Regions from separate parts of the Pradoshia sp. D12 genome, predicted to be linked through region 2. Evidence: a T-box and tRNA genes for the amino acid it is inferred to sense, from the RefSeq annotation. Region 2 holds a T-box; the other holds one or more tRNA genes.

Region 1 (11,331 bases), 1.9 Mb from region 2:
ACATGGAGCTGACGGATACTAATCGTTCGAGGACTTAACCAAATGAATCAAGCATACTTGCCAAACTTACATTATCCAGTTTTGAGAGAACGAAAAAAAGATAAAATTTCTTTGAAATTTCTCTTGAAAAATGTCAGAAATACGATATAATAATAAATGTCGCTGACAAAATCGTCTGGTGACGATGGCGAAGAGGCCACACCCGTTCCCATTCCGAACACGGAAGTTAAGCTCTTCAGCGCCGATGGTAGTTGGGACGCGAGTCCCTGTGAGAGTAGGACGTCGCCAGGCAATAAAATGGAGGATTAGCTCAGCTGGGAGAGCATCTGCCTTACAAGCAGAGGGTCGGCGGTTCGATCCCGTCATCCTCCACCATTATAAAATTAAAAATTACCAAAAAATACTTGGTGAAATTATAAAAAACATAAGTTATAATAATTAAGTGTCTTAGAAAAGTATTTAAATCTATTAAGCCGGTGTAGCTCAATTGGTAGAGCAACTGACTTGTAATCAGTAGGTTGGGGGTTCAAGTCCTCTTGCCGGCACCATCAGTACGAGCCATTAGCTCAGTCGGTAGAGCATCTGACTTTTAATCAGAGGGTCGAAGGTTCGAGTCCTTCATGGCTCACCATTTACAAAATGCGGGTGTGGCGGAATTGGCAGACGCACCAGACTTAGGATCTGGCGCCTTACGGCGTGGGGGTTCAAGTCCCTTCACCCGCACTTATATGCGGAAGTAGTTCAGTGGTAGAACACCACCTTGCCAAGGTGGGGGTCGCGGGTTCGAATCCCGTCTTCCGCTCCAATGCCAAGTTATATGCCGGGGTGGCGGAATTGGCAGACGCACAGGACTTAAAATCCTGCGGTAGGTGACTACCGTGCCGGTTCGAGACCGGCCCTCGGCACTAGTTTTTTGCAAAAAATGCGCCCGTAGCTCAATTGGATAGAGCGTTTGACTACGGATCAAAAGGTTAGGGGTTCGACTCCTCTCGGGCGCGCCATCTTTTTGCGGGAAGTAGCTCAGCTTGGTAGAGCACTTGGTTTGGGACCAAGGGGTCGCAGGTTCGAATCCTGTCTTCCCGACCATCTAAAACTTATGGGGCCTTAGCTCAGCTGGGAGAGCGCCTGCTTTGCACGCAGGAGGTCAGCGGTTCGATCCCGCTAGGCTCCACCATTATAAACTTTAATAGGATTCAATATTTGGCGGTGTAGCTCAGCTGGCTAGAGCGTACGGTTCATACCCGTAAGGTCGGGGGTTCGATCCCCTCCGCCGCTACCAAATAGGACCTTTAGCTCAGCTGGTTAGAGCAGACGGCTCATAACCGTCCGGTCGTAGGTTCGAGTCCTACAAGGTCCACCACTATATATGGAGGAATACCCAAGTCTGGCTGAAGGGACCGGTCTTGAAAACCGGGAGGCGGGTTAAACCGCGCGGGGGTTCGAATCCCTCTTCCTCCGCCATATATACCTTAAATACCTTGTAGTATATGGAAACAAATTATTATTGTCGCGGGGTGGAGCAGTCTGGTAGCTCGTCGGGCTCATAACCCGAAGGTCGCAGGTTCAAATCCTGTCCCCGCAATAAATGGTCCGGTAGTTCAGTTGGTTAGAATGCCTGCCTGTCACGCAGGAGGTCGCGGGTTCGAGTCCCGTCCGGACCGCCATTTATAAAATGTTAGCTCATCAGTAAGACATTGAGCAGCATCAGAGAAATACAAAGATACAAAACGGCTCAGTAGCTCAGTCGGTAGAGCAAAGGACTGAAAATCCTTGTGTCGGCGGTTCGATTCCGTCCTGAGCCACCATAACTTTAAAAAGACAATGCACGGCGGTTGTGGCGAAGTGGTTAACGCATCGGATTGTGGTTCCGACATTCGTGGGTTCGATTCCCATCAGCCGCCCCATAGAGTGCGGGTGTAGTTTAGTGGTAAAACCTCAGCCTTCCAAGCTGATGATGAGGGTTCGATTCCCTTCACCCGCTCCAAATTTTACTTCGGGCCTATAGCTCAGCTGGTTAGAGCGCACGCCTGATAAGCGTGAGGTCGATGGTTCGAGTCCATTTAGGCCCATATACCATTATTCCGTAGTAGCTCAGTGGTAGAGCACTCGGCTGTTAACCGAGCGGTCGTAGGTTCGAATCCTACCTGCGGAGCCATATTTGGGGAAGTACTCAAGAGGCTGAAGAGGCGCCCCTGCTAAGGGTGTAGGTCGGGTAACCGGCGCGAGGGTTCAAATCCCTCCTTCTCCGCCATTTGGCCCCTTGGTCAAGCGGTTAAGACACCGCCCTTTCACGGCGGTAACACGGGTTCGAATCCCGTAGGGGTCATAAAAACCATGTACATGATGTACATGGTTTTTTTATATATTATTTTAATAAATGAAATCTTAATTATTAAAACATAACTGCCAAAAGAGCTCAGTCCGTCAATACATTGTCTCCTAAACGCCTTATAAGAAGCAAAGGTAAAATTCTAATAACGGTTAAAGTCTAAAATAGAACGAGAATAAAGCCGAACTGATCATCAAGTACTTTTAAGAGGAATACCAAGTAAAATTTTATGATTTCTTTAGTAAGGATTATATCAACCAAATTGAAAATCTACTTTTACCTGTAATTTGAATAGATGTGTGAGTCAATTCTTGAATTTTTTCCCCATTTGGGAATTGGGGAAATATTGCTATAAGCCCTTCTCATTTTGTCCTATACTAATTTTACTGTTCGAACCTCCACTCCACCTAAATTAAGTATTAAATTCTGCTATTAAATATGCCTCACGATAAACCTTCATATGATCCATATATCAACATAAATAAGCAATTGAAGCTCGCATAGACATCTTCTTATAGTTTTCTGAGAGGGTATCATTTATTTAAGTCTTGCTTTAATCAGTAGATCCGTGAGACAATGGAAAGTAATTGTAAAGGTTTGTATTTAAAAAATTTCACGGATAATGTTCTCCTATAGAGAATATACTAATTCTTAAATCCTCAATAGATTATAAAGAAGCCTTCAGAAGAATTAACTCAACACAATCATCCTTTCCTCGATTGTATTTCCTAAAGTTCTATGTTGAAAGATATATTATATGCCAAAGTATCTAAGTTCCCTTTTTGGTCTTGAATTATGAGAATATTTTGTTTACTATAGATAAATACTATAATAAACAAATAATTTAATATTTTCTTACACAACTTTATTAAGTAAACATTTTAATTAATTAACTCGTTTTTGAGTGGTAGACCACTTCATTGATATTTTTCTCAATATAATGAAATATTTAACATAAAAATAATAGTATTTAAGTTTCTATATACTATATTTTGGATATATTATACTGATACCTGTTAATTTATCTTACTAATTCCAAAAAGTAGTGAAAAAAAGCTTTTTAGAGCTAAATTAACAATTTTTGCATTTGATTTAGTTACAGAATAAGTAGTTTAATTAGTATATTGAGAAAATTCGAGAAAGGGTGATAATATGCCTAATGCTATCCCAACAGACTATCAGGTCCATTTGTTTCATGAAGGCTCTCTTTATGATGCATATAAACTGTTCGGTTCCCATTTGATAAAGGTAAATGATGATATACATACAAGGTTTACAGTATATGCACCAAACGCCCGTCAGATACGCTTGGTGGGTTCTTTTAATAATTGGAATGGTAACGGTTATGAATTAAAAAGAGTTTCTGAACAGGGTATTTGGACGCTTCTGGTAGATAAAAACCTGGACGGACATATATACAAATATGAAATTGAAGCAGCATCTGGAGCCATAGCTCTAAAGAGTGATCCGTATGCCTTCTATTCAGAAATAAGGCCTCATACGGCATCTGTCGTATATCCTATAGATGATTCATATAAATGGAATGATGCGTCTTGGCTTAAGAAAAAAACAAAGAAACAACAAGATGAGAACCCCATGTTTATTTATGAAATTCATGCAGGAACATGGAGAAAACATATCCAGGAAGGCCAAGTGTCTATACCGAGCGATGAATGCAAGATTGAGGAATTTTATACATACCGTGACCTGGCTGATGAACTCATCCCCTATGTAGTTGAACAGGGCTTTACACATATTGAGCTAATGCCACTAACTGAACATCCGTTCGACGGATCATGGGGCTATCAGAGTACAGGTTATTATTCACCAACAAGCCGATATGGCAGGCCTGAAGACTTGAAATATTTTATCGATCAATGTCATCAGCATAACATAGGTGTATTGCTTGATTGGGTACCTGGTCACTATTGTAAAGATGCTCATGGTTTATTTATGTTTGATGGATCACCTGTTTATGAATACTCTGATCTCAAACACAGAGAGAATCCAGTATGGGGAACAGCAAATTTTGACTTGGGCAAACCAGAAGTTCATAGTTTTTTAATATCCAACGCAAGATATTGGATGAAGTATTTTCACATAGATGGATTTAGAGTGGATGCTGTCGCAAATATCATTTATTGGCCCAATACATATAGTGGTGACGTTAATCCACATGCTATAGATTTTTTACAGAAACTTAACCAAGTTGTAAAAGAATCCGATCCTACAGTTCTTATGATGGCTGAAGACTCAACTGATTGGCCTAACGTAACTAAGCCAGCTAGTGAGGGAGGTTTAGGATTTACATATAAGTGGAATATGGGTTGGATGAACGATATTTTAGAGTACATGGAATCAGATCCGTGTTCTCGAAAGGATCTTCATAATAAAGTAACATTCTCCTTAATGTATGCTTATACGGAACGGTTTATTTTACCTTTGTCACATGATGAAGTGGTCCACGGTAAAAAATCTCTTCTTGATAAAATGCCAGGAAGCTACGAAGAAAAATTTTCTCAGTTGAAATTACTCATGGGATTTATGACAACCCACCCGGGGAAAAAATTATTATTTATGGGTGGAGAGCTGGGGATGTTCTCAGAATGGAAGGATAAAGAACAGGTTGATTGGCATCTACTAAATTATGATTCTCATCAAACATTAAATCATTTCTTTGCAGACTTACTAAAGTTTTACAAACGGTCAAAGCCGTTATATGAGTTAGATGATTATCCTGAAGGATTTGAGTGGATTGATGTTCATAACACCGATCAGTCCATATTCTCATTTATTCGTCGTGATCGAGAAGGAAATCCATTGATAGTACTGTGTAATTTCAAAAATATATCTTATGAAGAATATAAAGTTGGAGTACCTGATAAACAGGAGTACAAAGAGGTCATAAATAGTGATGCTGTCCAATATGGTGGAAGCGATCATGTTAATAAAAAGAAAATCATCGCAGAAGAAGGTTCTTTTCATGGGAGACCATATCACGTAAAGATTAAGGTACCTCCATTTGGAATTACTGTACTGCGTCCCATTAAAAAACGGAAGGAGTTAAATAAAAATGGCAAAGAAAAAAATAGTCGCAATGCTACTGGCAGGAGGACAAGGAACAAGGCTTGAGGCTTTGACAGCTGATGTTGCAAAACCGGCAGTCCCATTTGGCGGTAAATATAGAATTATAGATTTTACATTAAGTAACTGTACGAACTCTGGAATAGATACGGTAGGGGTATTAACGCAATACCAGCCGTTATTGCTTAATTCCTATCTTTCTAACGGAAGTGCCTGGGATCTCGATTTAAAAGATGGCGGAGTAACTGTATTACCTCCCTATTCTGCTTCAAAGGAAATGAGATGGTATACGGGTACAGCAAGTGCGGTTTACCAAAACTTAAACTATATCGATCAATATGATCCGGATTATGTGATTGTTCTCTCAGGAGATCACATTTACAAAATGGATTATGATAAAATGTTGAGCTTCCATGAGGAAAGAGGAGCAGATGCGACTATCTCTGTTATTCCTGTTCCTTGGGATGAAGCAAGCAGATTTGGAATCATGAACACCAGAGAAGATTATTCTGTAATGGAATTTGAAGAGAAACCGAAAAATCCGAAAAATAATTTAGCCTCTATGGGTATCTATATATTTAATCGTAAAGTTCTAAAAGACTATTTGATAAAAGATGCTAAAAATGAAGATTCAACAAGGGATTTTGGTAAGGATATCATACCTTTATTATTAAATGATGATAAAAAGGTATATGCTTATCCATTTGAAGGATATTGGAAAGATGTTGGTACACTGAAAAGTTATTGGGAAGCTAATATGGATTTACTGGATGAAGAGTGTGAATTAAATCTTTATGACTATTCATGGCGCATTTATTCAGTTAATCCGAACAGACCACCACAATATCTATCTAACAAAGCAGAGGTTAAAGAATCACTGATTAACGAAGGATGTATAGTTGAAGGTAAGGTGGAAAAATCAGTCGTTTTCTATGGAGCACAGATTGGCAAAGACGCACATGTTAAAGATTCTGTAATCATGTCAGATGCAGTTATCGGAAAGAATGTCTATATTGAAAAGGCTATTATTCCTCCAGGTGCTGTTATACCGGATAACCAGGTGATCAGACCTATTGATGATGAAGATGTTATATTGGTTAATCCTGAACTGTTAACAGAAGAAAATGTTATAAAATTATCTTGATATAGTGAAAGGCGTTGAAAATATGAGTAAATCACTATTAGGTATTATAGATGCCACGAATAGTTTTGAATCACTGGATATTTTAACAAAAAGTCGGAATGTTGCAGCATTACCAATAGCTGGTCGTTTCCGTTTAATAGATTTTATTCTTTCAAGCATGGTTAATTCGGGAATATCTAATGTAGCTGTTTATCCACAAGCACATTTCAGATCGTTAATGGACCATTTGGGAACAGGTAAGAACTGGGATTTGAATAGAAAAAGAGATGGACTATTCTTCCTCCCGGTGCCTCATACAGAAGATGTATCTGGTGAGGTTCATGCGTTTGATCACTTTGCTTATCATATGACCTATCTTGAAAGAAGTAAACAGGAGTATGTGATTGTTGCTAACAGTCAAACCGTTTGCAATATCGATTTTAATGCTGTTCTTAAATATCATATACAAAACAAATGTGATATTACGGAAATCAAAAAAGATAAAGAATCACTTGAAATGTTCATCCTTAAAAAAGAACTGCTTGTTAAATTAATTGACGAGCGGAAACAAACTGGGTACAAATGTTTAAAGGATGTTGTGGAAGATCATTATTCCGACTTCGCTATCTGTGTTTATCAGTATGAAGGTTATCTGGCGAATATCAATTCTATTAATGCCTATTTTCAATCAAGTATAGATCTTCTTAAAGAAGAAAATTGGAGTCAGTTATTCATGAAGGAATGTCCTATCTATACAAAAGTTAAGGATGAGCCGCCATCCAAGTATAGTGAGAAGTCTCATGTAAGCCAATCAATGGTTGCCAACGGCTCTATCATAAAAGGTGAAGTAGAGCACAGTATCATCTTTAGGGCCGTTAATATTGATGAAGGTACTTCCATTAAAAATTCCATTATCATGCAAAAAACAAAAATCGGTAAGAATTGCAAACTCGATTATGTAATCCTCGATAAGGATGTAGAAATTGCTGATGGAACAGTTCTGATTGGGTCTCCATTCCAACCAATTGTTATTCAAAAAGGTGTAAAACAAGGAGCGTTGATGAACTCGTGAATGTATTATTTGTAGTATCTGAATGTGTACCCTTTGCTAAATCTGGAGGGCTGGCTGACGTAGCCGGCTCTCTTCCTAAAGAATTAAAAAAGTTAGGTCATGAGGTAAGAGTGTTGCTTCCTAAGTATGGGACGATACCTACTCATTTTTTTAATTCAGCGAAAAAAATTGCTGAATTTGAAGTTCAGTTAAGCTGGAGAAGACAGTATTGCGGTATTTTTGAAGCTGAATATGATGGTGTCATTTATTACTTTATGGATAATGAATATTATTTCCATAGACCAAAACTTTATGAGCAATTTGACGATGGTGAACGTTTTGCTTATTTCTGTAAAGCGGCTGTTGAAGCACTTTATCATATTCCATTTTTACCGGATGTTATTCATACACATGATTGGCATACGGGAATGATTCCATTCTTATTGAAAACTCAGCACCAGAATACGAAATTAGCAAACATCAAAAATATATTTACAATTCATAATTTGCAATTCCAAGGCATTTATGGAAAAAGTTTTCTTGATGATGTACTGGGGATTCATGATGACTACTTTAACCAGTTGGAATTTGACGGGAACGTCAACTTTATGAAATCAGCACTGGTTTATGCAGATGCAATAACTACTGTCAGCCCTACTTATAAAGAGGAGATTAAAACTGACTATTACGGTGAGCGTCTGAATGGATTGCTTCAGGCAAGAGACTCAGATTTATATGGGATTTTAAATGGAATTGACAATGACTTATATAATCCAAAAAAAGATGCTGCGATTGCCAGCGAGTTTTCAGTCAATTCTCTGAAAGGCAAAAAAGCGAATAAACGTTATCTCCAGGAGTATTTCAATTTACCGGTAGATGATAGCAAGCCGCTGATTGCCGTTGTATCGCGTTTAACCTCTCAGAAAGGCTTTGATCTGGTTAGAGCTGTATTCCATGAGATTTTGCAGGAAGATATCCAAATGATCATGCTGGGTACAGGCGATCCGCAATTCGAGCATTTCTTTGGTTATACGTCCCAATGGTATCAGGATAAATTAAGGGTTCATATTGGTTTTAATGAAGATTTAGCCCATCAAATATATGCTGGAGCTGATTTGTTCCTTATGCCTTCTAAATTTGAACCTTGCGGATTAAGCCAATTAATAGCAATGAGATATGGTACATTGCCGATTGTTAGGGAAACAGGGGGTCTGCGAGATACTGTACAGCCATATAATGAATTTACTGGCGAGGGCAATGGTTTTTCATTTACTAACTTTAATGCTCATGACATGCTTTATACAATACGTCGGGCATTATCTTTTTATCATAATCCTTCTGAGTGGAAAAAGATTGTTAAGAACTCGATGAAGAAGGACTATAGCTGGGCACGTTCAGCAGCAGAGTATGAGGTTTTGTATAAAGACTTGACTGAGAGGATCTGATTTAGATGTTTGATAATAAAGAACTGTTTAAGGAAGCCTTTATATCTAAGCTTGAAATGTCTTATGGAAAAACATTTTCAGAATCGACTCCGCAGGAGCAATATCATACTTTAGGAATTATGATTCGTGAATATATAAGTAAGAATTGGATTAAAACCAATCAATTATATAGAGAAACGAAGACAAAGCAGGTCTACTATTTATCAATTGAATTTTTACTCGGTAGAATTATGGGGAGTAATGTCTTAAATCTTGGCATACAAAAAGTAGTGGAAGACGGGCTTGAGGATTTAGGGATTAGCTTTTCGGAGCTGGAAACACTTGAGCCGGATTCTGCGCTCGGTAATGGTGGGTTAGGCCGATTAGCTGCTTGTTTCATGGATTCCATTGCTTCTTTGGAATTGCCTGGTCATGGATGTGGTATTCGCTATAAATATGGTTTATTTGAGCAAAAAATCATTGATGGCGTACAAGTTGAATATCCAGAGCAATGGCTTCAAAATGGACATGTATGGGAGGTTCGAAAAGCCGATCAGGCAGTAATGGTACCTTTTTGGGGAGAAGTACAATCCTATACAGATTCTGATGGCCGTTTAGGTTTCCGTCATATTGATACAGAGCCAATAATGGCTGTACCTTATGACATACCGGTTGTTGGCTATCAGAATGAAACGGTGAATACACTCAGATTGTGGAATGCTGAGCCTGCCCCGGCTCCTTATCATCGCGATATTATGCGTTACAAGCGTGATACAGAATTGGTATCAGAATTTCTTTATCCGGATGATACAGAAGACAGCGGGAAAATTCTGCGTTTAAAACAACAGTATTTCCTTGTCTCAGCCAGTTTGCATACCATATTAAAGACATACCGCAAAAAGAATATTCCTATGAGCAAATTGCATGAATACGTATCAATACATATAAATGATACTCACCCTGTTCTGGCCATCCCGGAATTAATGAGGATCTTATTGGATGAAGAAAAAATGTCATGGGAAGAAGCATGGGAAGTAACCACAAAAACGATATCTTATACGAATCATACGACGCTTTCTGAGGCATTGGAAAAATGGTCAATTCGTTTATTCCAACCATTATTGCCAAGGATCTTTATGATTGTGAATGAGATTAACGAGCGGTTCTGTCAGCAATTATGGGAGCTGTATCCGGGTGAGTGGCAAAGAATAGAGGATATGGCTATCATTGCTCATGATCAGGTTAAAATGGCCCATCTGGCTATTGCAGGCAGCCATAGTATAAACGGAGTAGCCCATCTGCATACTGAGATTCTCAAGAAGAGAGAAATGAACAATTTCTATCAGGTTTTTCCTGAAAAGTTTAATAATAAAACCAATGGTATTACTCATCGCAGATGGTTATTGAAATCCAATCCAGGACTTTCCCGTTTAATTTCGCAAGCAATCGGCGATAAATGGCAAATTGATCCGGTATATATGAAGGAATTGGAGCGGTTTAGTACGGATTCTTCCTTTTTAGAAGAGCTAATGAAAGTGAAAGCAGACAATAAGAAAAAGCTGGCTAAGCGGATTAAAGAACAAAATGGTATAACCGTTAATCCAGATAGTATTTTTGATGTCCAGGTCAAACGTTTGCACGCGTATAAACGCCAATTGCTAAATGTTCTTCACATTATGTATTTATACAATCGAATGAAGGAAGAGCCAAATTTCAAGCCATATCCGCGTACCTTTATATTTGGAGCTAAAGCATCCCCAGGATACTACTATGCCAAAAAAATTATTAAATTGATTAACACCGTGGCGGATAAAGTAAATAATGATCCGGACACAAAAGATTATATAAAGGTCGTATTTCTCGAAAATTATCGGGTATCTCTGGCTGAAGAAATATTCCCTGCAGCTGAATTAAGTGAACAAATTTCGACTGCAAGTAAAGAAGCATCAGGAACAGGTAATATGAAATTTATGATGAATGGTGCTTTGACCATCGGTACAATGGATGGGGCTAATGTAGAAATCTTTGAGAGAGTCGGAGAAGAACATATCTTTACATTCGGATTATCGTCAGAGGAAGTTATGAATTACAACGCACATGGAGGTTATCACTCCTCAGAATATTATATGCTTGATCGAAGAATTCATCAGGCTGTAAACCAATTAATTAATGGATTCTTCCCGAATACATCTGGAATGTTTGATATGATATATGATTCTCTGCTATTAGAAAATGATCAATATTTTGTATTAAGGGATTTTGGTTCCTATGCAAGTACACAGGAAAAGGTAGAGGCATCTTATCAAGACAAAAAGAAATG
Region 2 (11,331 bases):
AACCTCGAAACGTTTGAAATTCCTGTTTAATGGTCATCAAGTCCAATAAACATTGTGTAGGATGATGCCCGCATCCATCACCAGCATTCATTATGGATAAATATACACCACTTTGTATTAAATTTGCAAAAAAATTATCTTCTGAATGACGAATTACTACGGTTTCCACTCCAATTGCTTCTAAAGTCTTCACTGTATCGGATAGGCTTTCGCCTTTTAATACACTTGATGTTTGCACTTCAAAAGGGATTACATCCAGCCCAAGCTTCCGCTGTGCCATTTCAAAGCTGATTTTAGTACGCGTGCTCGCTTCAAAAAATAAATTTGCTACAAAGTGTCTTTTTGCTGGCATCCACGTTTCCCCATTAGCAAATGCCTCAGCATCTAAAAGCAAGCCTGTAATTTCCTCAATCGACAAATCTGTCATCGTAAGTAAATGTTTCACAATCAACCAGCCTCCCATATTCTAAAAAAAACCCTAATTCGTTTTTTACGAATCAGGGTTTTAGTTTATTTAGTCGATTCATCCCAATATCGCATACTGGAATTGTCGTACTTAACCTAATCCCTGTATTTTACTTGTTGGATCTACTATCAACCCTGACTTTCGCTGGTTTCCTTACCGGGAAGTACAAGATTTAAGATGACACCTACAATGGCGGCTAATGCCATTCCTGAAATGGAGGCATGATCGGTGATTTTGAGCATTGCACCACCTACACCAATGATTAAAATGACAGAGGATATGACTAAGTTTCTATTTTTAGATAAATCGATTTTGCTGTCGATCAACATCCGTAAACCACTTGATGCTATGATACCGAACAGAAGAATGGATACCCCACCCATCACAGCTGATGGAATGGATTGAATAAGGGCTGAAATTTTTCCAATAAATCCGAACAGGATTGCAAAGACTGCCGCTCCGCCTATAACATACACACTGAATACCCGTGTAAGAGCCATAACACCTATATTTTCTCCATAGGTTGTATTCGGAGGACCACCAAGACAAGAGGCAATCATAATGGATACTCCATCTCCTAACAATGAGCGATGCAATCCTGGTTTCTCAACAAAATTACGTCCTGCGATTTTACTAATAACCAATTGATCACCTATATGTTCTGATATAGGGACGATGGCAATCGGAATCATAACCAGAATAATCTCCCAGCTTAACGTTGGCGTATAATCAACAAATGGCATCGTGAAGTTTGGAAGCTGGAACCAGGCTGCTTCTTTTACCGGAGTGAAATCTACAATTCCAAAGAAGAGGGCTGTAATATAACCACCAATAATACCGATTAATACTGGAATCAGTGAAAAAAAGTTTTTTAAGACTACACTGCATATGATCGTGATGACAAGTGTAATTAAGGCAACCGTAATATGTTTTGTGCTGTAAACAAGCACTTCTGCATTCGGATTTTCATACATGGCCATATTGACTGCTGTTGAGGCAAGACCAAGACCAATTACCATAATGACAGGACCAACTACTACAGGCGGTAAAAAATTTAGGATTGTTTTAGTGCCTAGTTTTTTAACTAATAAAGCAACGAGTGCATAAACAAGTCCAATCAAAAAGCCGCCTACTAAAGCAGAGCCAACACCACTGCTTTCATTTAGTAAAGTAATCGGATAGATAAAGGCAAAGGATGAACCGAGATAGGCTGGTATTTGCCCTTTGGTGATCAGGATGTAAACCAGTGTACCAATACCGCTTGTCAATAGGGCAATTCCCGGATCAAGGCCTGTTAGAATCGGCACAAGAATGGTTGAACCAAACATCGCAAATAAATGCTGCAGGCTTAATATAAACCATTGCTTCGGAGTTGGTTTTTCATTGACATCGTACCTTATATGAGGATTGTTTGCTATTTCTGTAGAAGTCATAATTATTGCCTCCCTGATGAAAGAATTGGTTTCGAAGGGAGATGATTATTTGCATAAGCAAATATCACTTGCTCCCCTTTTCAGCCTCACAGGACTGAATTAAAAAGGTTTATTTATTCAAAAATGGAGACTTGTTCACCGTCATCCATTTCTTTTAATTTGACGACAATCTTTTCATTTTTTGCAGTAGGTATATTCTTGCCTACATAATCAGCTCGGATTGGAAGCTCTCTGTGCCCTCTGTCGATCAGGACAGCTAATTGGATTTGAGCCGGTCTGCCGATATCTATAAGGGCATCCAGAGCCGCTCTCACTGTTCTTCCGGTATATAAAACATCATCAACCAGAATGACTTTTTTATCTTTCAAGCTAAATGGTATATCTGATCCATTTACCTGTGGATCCCCACTTTTTGTCTTTGTGCTTAAATCATCCCGGTACAAGGTAATATCCAGTTCACCAACAGGAATTTCCGCTCCTTCAATTTCATGAATTCTTTGTCCCAGACGTTTGGCTAGGAATATACCACGGGTACGAATACCGATCAACACACAATCACTAATACCCTTATTTTTCTCGATAATTTCATGAGAAATCCTTGTTAACGCTCTTGAGATTGCTTTTTCATCAAGCAATGTTGCTTTCTCTAACATATCATCGACCCTTTCCTAAAAATGAAAAAATCCTTTTGCCGCGTGGGCAAAAGGATATAATAAACCATAGAAAAAAGACATACTTCTTCCATTAGTTTTCACGTACCTTTTCAGCCTCACGGGACTGTATTTAAAGGACCCTATTCAGTTGTATCTATATTACTTTAGGATTGTTATCCTTGTCAACAGTCAATTCTTAAAGTTTCCAAATAATCGACAAAATATGCTGGTAATGGAGCTTCAAATTCCAAATATTCCTCTGTTCTAGGATGGACAAATCCCAGAACTGCTGCATGTAAAGCCTGTCCATTTAAATCAGGAGTTTTTCTTGGTCCATACTTAGGGTCACCAGCAAGAGGATAACCAATATATTTCATATGGACACGAATTTGATGAGTGCGTCCTGTTTCAAGCTGACATTCAATAAAAGTAAAGTCTTTAAATCTTTCCAGTACATGAAAATGTGTAACTGCATGCCTAGAATTATCGTCTGTTACTGTCATGCTTTGACGATCTCGTTTATCACGGCCTATCGGCGCATCTACCGTTCCTGCATCATGTGGAATGATACCGTGGACAAGTGCCTTATACTTCCGGGTAACTGTTTTTTCAGTTAATTGCTTTACAAGTCTCTCATGCGCATAATCATTTTTAGCGACCATGAGCAATCCTGAAGTATCCTTATCGATACGATGGACGATACCTGGACGCATCACACCATTGATTCCTGATAAATCCTTGCAATGGTACATTAAAGCATTTACAAGTGTACCTGATCCATGTCCTGCTGCCGGATGTACAACCATGCCTTTTGGTTTATTGACAACAATGACATCCGCATCCTCATAATAAATATCAAGAGGAATGTTCTCAGCTACAACATCAAGTTCCTCTGGCTCTGATGGTGTGATTTCAATAGAGTCACCAGGCTGACATTTATAATTTGCCTTTATCTGTTTGTCATTCACCAGAATATTCCCTTCTTTTATCCACTGCTGGACTTGAGAACGTGACCATTCTTCATTTAAAACGGAAAGGACTTTATCAAGCCTTTCACCTTTTTGTTCTTCTGTTACTATCAGTCTTTGACTATCCATTCTTTAGCTCCTTAGCTCTTTTTTCCTCCATAAACATAGCAATCACCAATAATCCAACTCCTATACAAAGAGCAGAATCTGCCACATTAAAGACAGGAAAACTGTATGAGAATATATACGTATGCACAAAATCAACCACTTCATTGCGGAAAATCCGATCAATAAAATTACCAATCGCTCCTCCAAGAATAAGTCCAAGGGATATCCCCGTCAACTTATCGGTACTGAATTTTCTTATGTAAAAGACAATTCCAATAATAACCACGGTTGTTACGATATAAAAAAACCACATTTGTCCCTGAAGAATTCCCCAGGCTGCCCCTCGGTTTCTGTGAGAGGTAATGTATAGAAAGTTATCAATGATTGGTATACTTTCCCCTAAGGTCATATACTTAACGACCAACCATTTCGTAAATTGGTCAATCATGATAATGAGCAACGCAATCAAATAATACATATATAACATAAGCTTGCCCCCTGCCTGCTTAAAATGTACATACTGCCTAACAAATTGTAGCATATCTATCTAACAAATGTTTTAAAACTTTAACAAAAATACAGGCCCTTTCGAATAGATGAAAGGGCCTATAGAAGGAATAGCATCCCAGTATTTTGGAGCAGGTCGGTCTATCACCTCTACTGCCCACACATAAAAGCTCTTCAAATGAGAGTGTACCTCACTTTTCACTGATTGCATAAGCACTCAGGAAATCGGCTCTCTATCATTTTAAAATACTCGATTATCCGAGTTCTGGATATTCGTTAACTACCACTGTGGAGCAGCGTTCACATAAAGTTGGGTGTTTTTCAATTGTACCAACCTCTTCACTGATATTCCAGCAACGTTCACAAGTTTCTCCATCTGCTTTTGTGACTAAAATTGCCGCATGCTCTAACTTAATAGCTTCTTCCGGTGCATCGTAAATGTATCCGGCAACTTCCACTGAAGAAACGATAAATAATTGTTCAAGGCTTTCTTCAATGCTTTCAAGCAAATCTTTTGTTTCTTCACTTACATACAATGCTACTTTCGCATTTAATGATTTACCAATTACTTTTGAATTTCTTGCTTCTTCAAGCGCTTTAAGGACATCATCACGTAAATTCATGAACAAATCCCATTTCGCTTTAACAGCTGTACTATTTGGATAATTTTCAACCGACGGCATATCTGTTAATTGTACGCTCTCTGCATCAGCATCATCGATAAAAGTCCAAACTTCATCAGCTGTATGCGGCAGAATAGGAGCAATCAATTTAACTAGCTTCATAACGCATTCATGCAGTACAGTTTGAATTGCACGGCGGCCATCACTGTTTTCCGCATCGCAGTATAGAATATCCTTTGCATAATCCAGATAGAAGGAACTTAAATCCTGTGTACAGAAATTATTGATACCATTATAGATATCAGCAAATTCATAATTGTCATAGGATTGTTTTACCTGATCAACCAAATCATTTAACTTAATGAGCATATATTGGTCCACTTCACGAAGATTTTCGTAAGAAACAGCATCATGCTCTGCGTTAAATCCGCTCAGGTTTCCAAGCAGGAATCTGAATGTGTTACGAATTTTACGATATACTTCGGATACTTGTTTCAGAATATTATCAGAAACACGTACATCAGCCTGGTAATCGACACTCGCAACCCAAAGACGCAGAATATCTGCACCCATTTGATTAATAACTTTTAATGGGTCAATTGTGTTTCCTAGGGATTTACTCATTTTACGGCCTTCTCCATCAAGTGTAAATCCGTGGCTTAATACTTCCTTGTAAGGAGCTTTACCAGTAACAGCAACTGACGTGATCAAAGAGGAGTTAAACCATCCACGATATTGGTCTGAACCCTCAAGGTAAAGGTCAGCTGGTCTTCTCAAATCTTCTCTTGCTTCAAGAACTGATTGATGGGAGGAGCCAGAGTCAAACCATACGTCCATAATATCTGTTTCTTTCGTAAATAAGCCATTAGGGCTGCCTTCATGTGTAAAGCCTTCTGGGAGAAGATCTTTTGCGTCTTTCTCAAACCAAACAGTGGAACCGTATTGTCGGAATAAATCGGATACATGCTTAATCGTTTCATCCGTAATGATTGCTTCACCATTTTCTGCATAAAACACCGGAATCGGTACGCCCCATGCACGCTGACGGGAAATACACCAGTCTCCACGATCACGAATCATGTTAAATAATCTCGTTTCACCCCATGCAGGTACCCATTTAGTTTCTTTGATCTGCTGCAATAGGTCTTCACGGATATCATCAACTGAAGCAAACCATTGGTCAGTTGCACGGAAAATTGTTGGCTTTTTCGTTCTCCAATCATGCGGATAAGAGTGTGTAATGAAATCAAGTTTTAACAGAGCACCGACTTCCTCGAGTTTATCCGTGATTTCTTTGTTTGCTTTATCATAGAATAATCCTTCAAATCCAGGAGCATCAGAAGTCATATGGCCTTTTCCATCCACTGGGCAGAGTACTCCAAGATTATATTTCTGACCTACGATAAAGTCATCTTCACCATGTCCTGGCGCAGTATGAACACAACCTGTACCTGCATCAGTGGTTACATGCTCTCCTAAAATAACAAGTGAGTCACGGTCATACAATGGATGTTTAGTGACTACATATTCCAGTTCAGCACCTTTAACAGTCTTCTCAACTTCAGCATTCTCCCATCCAAGTGTTTCTTTAACGGAAGGCAATAATGTTTCAGCCACAATATATTTTGTACCATCCACATTCACAAGTACATAATCAAGGCGTGGGTGAACAGCAATTCCAAGGTTAGCTGGAATGGTCCAAGGTGTCGTTGTCCAAATAATGAACTTCGCTCCCTCTTCCACTACTCCTTTGCCGTCCTTCACATCAAATGCAACAAAGATAGATGCTGATTTCTTGTCGTGGTATTCGATTTCCGCTTCAGCTAGTGCAGATTCACTGGAAGGAGACCAATAAACCGGTTTTAATCCTTTATAGATATAGCCTTTTTTCGCCATATCACCGAAAACTTTGATTTGCTCAGCTTCATATTCAGGTTTCAGTGTGATGTATGGATTTTCCCAGTCTCCTCTTACACCTAAACGTTTAAATTGAGTGCGCTGCTGATCAATTTGTGTATAAGCATATTCCTCACAAAGTTTACGGAATTCAGCGATTGTCATTTCCTTACGATTTACTTTTTTGTTTTTAGTTAGAGCTGTTTCAATTGGTAAACCATGAGTATCCCAACCTGGTACATATGGCGCATTATAACCATTCATTGATTTAAAGCGAACAATAAAATCCTTTAAGATTTTATTCATTGCATGCCCGATATGAATGTTTCCATTCGCATAAGGAGGTCCGTCATGCAGCACAAATTTAGGAAGGTCCTTCGTGCGCTCCTGTACTAATTTGTAAATATTTTTTTCTTCCCAACCTGCTTGAACTTCCGGTTCTCTTTTTGGTAAATTCCCACGCATTGGAAATTCTGTTTTAGGCATCAATAATGTGTCTTTAAATTCCATTCCATTCACTCCTTAAACTTCGGTTAAACTATTTTCATAAATAAATACAAAAAAGCCTTTTCATCCCGGTAAAGGGACGAAAAGGCTATATTTCCGCGGTACCACCCTTTTAGAATATTGCCTGACAATATTCCTCTTGGTATTCGTAACGTGAATGACTCGCCGCTATTTACTGCCAGCCAAGCTGGGTTCAAAAGCAGACTCAGGGATGATCTTCCATCCAGATTCTTTTACCGGACTCCCACCTTCCCCGGCTCGCTACAAAAAGTATGATCTGATGTACTGTTCCCGTCTTCGTTTTAACATTTTTTGAATAGATTTGTTAAAATATTATATTCAATAACTTACGATAAAGTCAAGACCTTACATTTCTTCTTCATTCAGGTCGATATCAAATTCAGTGGCATCCACGTCATATTTAAGAAGTTTATCCCAATCTTCACTGTTTAATAAATCAAGCTGGGCTTCAACAAGCATTTTAAAACGCATTCTGAATACTTTAGATTGCTTTTTAAGGTCTTCAATTTCAATAGCAATTTTTCTTGCTTTAGATAATGCCTCATTGACAATTCGGTCAGCATTTTTTTCTGCTTCCTTCATAATCAATTTAGCCTCTTTTTGAGAATTTCGTTTGACATCTTCTCCGGCTTCCTGAGCAATGACGATTGATTTATTCAACGTTTCCTCAATGCTGGAGAAATGCTCAAGGCGTTGTTCCAACTCTTCCACTTTAGCTTCAAGATCTTTCTTATCTCGAAGGACCAACTCGTAATCTTTAATTATTTGGTCAAGAAACTCATTTACTTCATCTTCATCGTAACCGCGGAATCCTCTGCCGAATTCCTTGTTATGTATGTCTAGCGGTGATAATGGCATAGACTGCACCTCCGAATACTGATTCTTCTCTTAATTATTATACTATGCTTTCGACAGTAATGGTGATATTCCTTCTAAATTCCTGATTATTTTTGTATACCACACTTTATTTTCCATTTATCTTTCTTTGTTTTTCCTTCAATGGAAAATATCTTCATTCTTCCTATCCCACGAGTGGATAACACATCACTTTCTCTGATTTCATATGATGGATTATCGACTTGTTTCCAGTTTACCTTAACACGCCCCTGCTGTACGAGTGTTTGGCTCTTTTGCCTCGAAATATTGGCGATAGCCGACAATATCGTATCAATTCTCATGGAGGAAACTGTCACTTGGCATTCCTTCCATTGTTCCGTAACAGTCATAGCCTGATCAGCAGGTATTTCCTGAAACTTTACACCCGCATTGCCCATTTTAGATATATTCATCTCCAGATAGGATGCTACATCTTTTGCAACAACGAATTGTACTCGCTCGCCTTCAATCCATATATCACCAAATTTTTCTCTCTTTAAGCCAACAGACATTAACGTGCCAAGAATCTGCCTATGTTTCAGTGTCGTAAATTTTGCAGAATAAAATAATTCATAAATGGTCAGTTCGTAATCCTCGATTTGCGGTTCATAATAGTCCGGATAGAGGAGCGCTCTTTGCCGCTCGGCCGCTTCGCTTCCTCCAAAAAAGGAAACATGTACATCTCCATTTGTACCAATTAGCATCCTTACAATCTCTGATTCTCTGGGGTCAAGAAAATCTGTCAGTTTAGGGGCATATTGCTCCTGCACTTGATCAATCCATCCAAGCACCTGATCGATAAATTCTCTTTCTTCCTGACGAAAATGCTGATAAATATCCATTTACATCCTCCAGCTAAAATATAAAAGCTCCCTGTTTTGAAAGGGAGCTAACATTCTTCTTAAAAAATGCCTGCCAACGCGGAGATTCCTACTCGTGCCATATTTAACACAAGAATCGCTATAATTGGAGAAATATCAATCATGCCGAGCGAAGGTACAATTCTCCTGAATGGTTCCAAAAACGGCTCACATATGCGTGCTAAAAACATTCCAATTCCTGTATCCCTTGCATTTGGAAACCACGACATTAATATGTAAATAATTAAGGCCCAGGAATATATATCTACTGCTTTATAAAGTATATAAAAAAATATATCCATTATTTACTTACCACCTTATATCCTCCAGTTCATCTTCTTGAGCATATCCAGAGATGGAACCTGAAACATCAACATTATCAGGGGTACATAAGAATATATTTGACCCGATACGCTGAATATCCCCACCGATTGCATAGACTGTCCCACTTAAAAAGTCAACAATTCTTCTAGCCTGGTCTGGTGAAATCCTTTGTAAATTCACAACAACCCCACGGCGATTTTTTAAATGGTCGGCAATCTCCTGAGCATCTGCATACGCTCTTGGTTCCAGCAATACTAACTTAGAAGATTTCTGTATGCTTTGAAGACTCACTATATTTTGTTGTTTTTGCTGCTGATCATGTTTATTCACTTTTGCCGGAACTTTTTCTTCTTCAACATATTGTTCCTCATACTCATATTCTTCATCCTCGAGTGCAAAGAACGTTTTCATTTTTGATACGATTGACATCATTTACACCTCTCTTTTATTCATTCCCTACCAAGGCAGTTCCGATTCTAACCATGGTTGCACCCTCTTCAATGGCGATTTCATAGTCATTAGACATGCCCATTGAGAGTTCTGTGCATGGGGCATTGGGCAACTTCATATTTTGTATCACTACTTGCAATTCTTTGAGTTTACGGAAACAAGTACGTATTTCTTCTTCATCATCTGTGAAAGGAGCCATCGTCATAAGTCCCATTACCCTAATTTTTTCAAATTCAGCAAGCTGTTGTACAAACTCAATTGCAACCTGAGGCTGTATTCCATGTTTAGTATCTTCTCCGCTTACATTTATCTGAACAAAACAGTCAATCGGGCGCGTGGCTCTCTTTTCTATTTCTTCAGCCAATGATAAGCGATCAAGAGAATGTAGAACGTCCACACGATTTATGATCGTTTTTACCTTTCTCGTTTGAAGCGAACCGATAAAATGCCAAACTGGTCGTTCTTTTATACCCTCTTGCTTGGCTATTAATCCTTCCGAGCGGTTTTCACCAAAGTTTTTAATTCCGGCTTTATAGGCTTCTAGAGCACGTTTTGTTGAAACATATTTTGTAACAGCAATTATTTGTATATCTTGTGGATTACGACCTGCACGTTTTGCAGCACTCTCGATTTTTTCATGAATGATTTGCAGGTTTTCCGTCACTTCCAATATCCTACTCCTCCTTCCAGCCGATTAACCCCAACATTCGACCAGTTTTCCCCTCATCACGTCGGTGAGAAAAAAAGTAAGAATCATCACAACTTGTACAAAAACCAGTTGTCATAATATTCTCTGGTAAAATACCGGCTTTCTGAAGAATTAAAGCATTCGCCAGCTTTAAATCAAGCTGATATTGATTCTCCGTAATTTGATTATAAGCGGTTTTTGTCTGTTCTTCTAGTATAACCTCTAAATAGTTAATTACTTTTTTGTCGACCGTATAACAGTTTTGGCAAATAGATGGCCCTATTGCAGCATATATCTCTTCAGGCTGAACACCTTCATCCTGTCTCCAGATATCAATCATAGATGAACCTATGCCAGCAACCGTCCCCTTCCAGCCTGCATGTACAATCCCAATCAAATGATGGTTAGGCGCCATAAAATATACGGGTACACAATCTGCAAAACAAAGCGTCAATAATATTCCGCTTTCTTTTGTATATAAACCATCCGTTGCTTTTAATGCTGTTTTATAATCTATAGCACCAAGCCCGGCATGACTTTTGTCAATTTTCAAAATAGACGCTTCATGCGTCTGCTCAGCTCCAACCCATCTTTCAACAGGAAAATGGAGCTGGTCAGCTAGAATACGCCTGTTTTCTATTACTTTTCCATCTAAATCAAAGACGTGAAAAGCTGTATTCATCGACTGAAACGGAAAATCGCTGATGCCTCCGTTCTTCGTAGTAAATCCCGCCAATAAATTCGGATGCCAATCCTTCCAACCTTTTATCGACATAAATGATTCGGAAAACTGAACAAATGGTTCCAAGCTAATACCCCTCGATTTTTCTTTCATTTTATCACAATCCCGCATAATTTTCTTCTTCTAATCATTAAAACTTCCGTATCCCTTGTATTCCACAAGAATCACATCTTCTCCAATCATTTTAATTTTATACCACGGAATGACAG

Evidence for each region. A T-box is a leader RNA that pairs with one kind of tRNA and senses whether it is charged. The one in region 2 lies ahead of ileS (isoleucine--tRNA ligase), so its partner is inferred to be a tRNA-Ile.
Region 1: it encodes a tRNA-Ile, which carries the amino acid that the T-box ahead of ileS (isoleucine--tRNA ligase) is inferred to sense. The anticodon was not compared.

What each region holds. Positions count from the first base shown of each region.
Region 1 is NZ_CP044545.1:3,286,894-3,298,224, reverse strand. Features, by position in the region: rRNA gene F7984_RS15900 (23S ribosomal RNA) at 1-42, shown strand, start outside; rRNA gene rrf (5S ribosomal RNA) at 175-291, shown strand; tRNA gene F7984_RS15890 (tRNA-Val) at 300-375, shown strand; tRNA gene F7984_RS15885 (tRNA-Thr) at 473-548, shown strand; tRNA gene F7984_RS15880 (tRNA-Lys) at 556-631, shown strand; tRNA gene F7984_RS15875 (tRNA-Leu) at 642-723, shown strand; tRNA gene F7984_RS15870 (tRNA-Gly) at 731-805, shown strand; tRNA gene F7984_RS15865 (tRNA-Leu) at 820-905, shown strand; tRNA gene F7984_RS15860 (tRNA-Arg) at 925-1,001, shown strand; tRNA gene F7984_RS15855 (tRNA-Pro) at 1,010-1,086, shown strand; tRNA gene F7984_RS15850 (tRNA-Ala) at 1,099-1,174, shown strand; tRNA gene F7984_RS15845 (tRNA-Met) at 1,203-1,279, shown strand; tRNA gene F7984_RS15840 (tRNA-Ile) at 1,284-1,360, shown strand; tRNA gene F7984_RS15835 (tRNA-Ser) at 1,369-1,461, shown strand; tRNA gene F7984_RS15830 (tRNA-Met) at 1,509-1,582, shown strand; tRNA gene F7984_RS15825 (tRNA-Asp) at 1,588-1,664, shown strand; tRNA gene F7984_RS15820 (tRNA-Phe) at 1,730-1,805, shown strand; tRNA gene F7984_RS15815 (tRNA-His) at 1,829-1,904, shown strand; tRNA gene F7984_RS15810 (tRNA-Gly) at 1,911-1,984, shown strand; tRNA gene F7984_RS15805 (tRNA-Ile) at 1,996-2,069, shown strand; tRNA gene F7984_RS15800 (tRNA-Asn) at 2,081-2,155, shown strand; tRNA gene F7984_RS15795 (tRNA-Ser) at 2,161-2,251, shown strand; tRNA gene F7984_RS15790 (tRNA-Glu) at 2,255-2,326, shown strand; gene glgB (1,4-alpha-glucan branching protein GlgB) at 3,482-5,461, shown strand; gene F7984_RS15780 (glucose-1-phosphate adenylyltransferase) at 5,403-6,557, shown strand; gene F7984_RS15775 (GlgC family sugar phosphate nucleotidyltransferase) at 6,580-7,608, shown strand; gene glgA (glycogen synthase GlgA) at 7,605-9,032, shown strand; gene F7984_RS15765 (glycogen/starch/alpha-glucan phosphorylase) at 9,038-11,331, shown strand, end outside.
Region 2 is NZ_CP044545.1:1,298,039-1,309,369, reverse strand. Features, by position in the region: gene F7984_RS06465 (aspartate carbamoyltransferase catalytic subunit) at 1-445, opposite strand, end outside; gene uraA (uracil permease) at 595-1,899, opposite strand; gene pyrR (bifunctional pyr operon transcriptional regulator/uracil phosphoribosyltransferase PyrR) at 2,013-2,552, opposite strand; gene F7984_RS06450 (RluA family pseudouridine synthase) at 2,735-3,649, opposite strand; gene lspA (signal peptidase II) at 3,642-4,115, opposite strand; gene ileS (isoleucine--tRNA ligase) at 4,390-7,164, opposite strand; T-box leader at 7,234-7,468, opposite strand; gene F7984_RS06435 (DivIVA domain-containing protein) at 7,528-8,040, opposite strand; gene F7984_RS06430 (YlmH family RNA-binding protein) at 8,127-8,900, opposite strand; gene F7984_RS06425 (YggT family protein) at 8,960-9,220, opposite strand; gene F7984_RS06420 (cell division protein SepF) at 9,228-9,671, opposite strand; gene F7984_RS06415 (YggS family pyridoxal phosphate-dependent enzyme) at 9,688-10,362, opposite strand; gene pgeF (peptidoglycan editing factor PgeF) at 10,367-11,215, opposite strand; gene F7984_RS06405 (YlmC/YmxH family sporulation protein) at 11,246-11,331, opposite strand, start outside.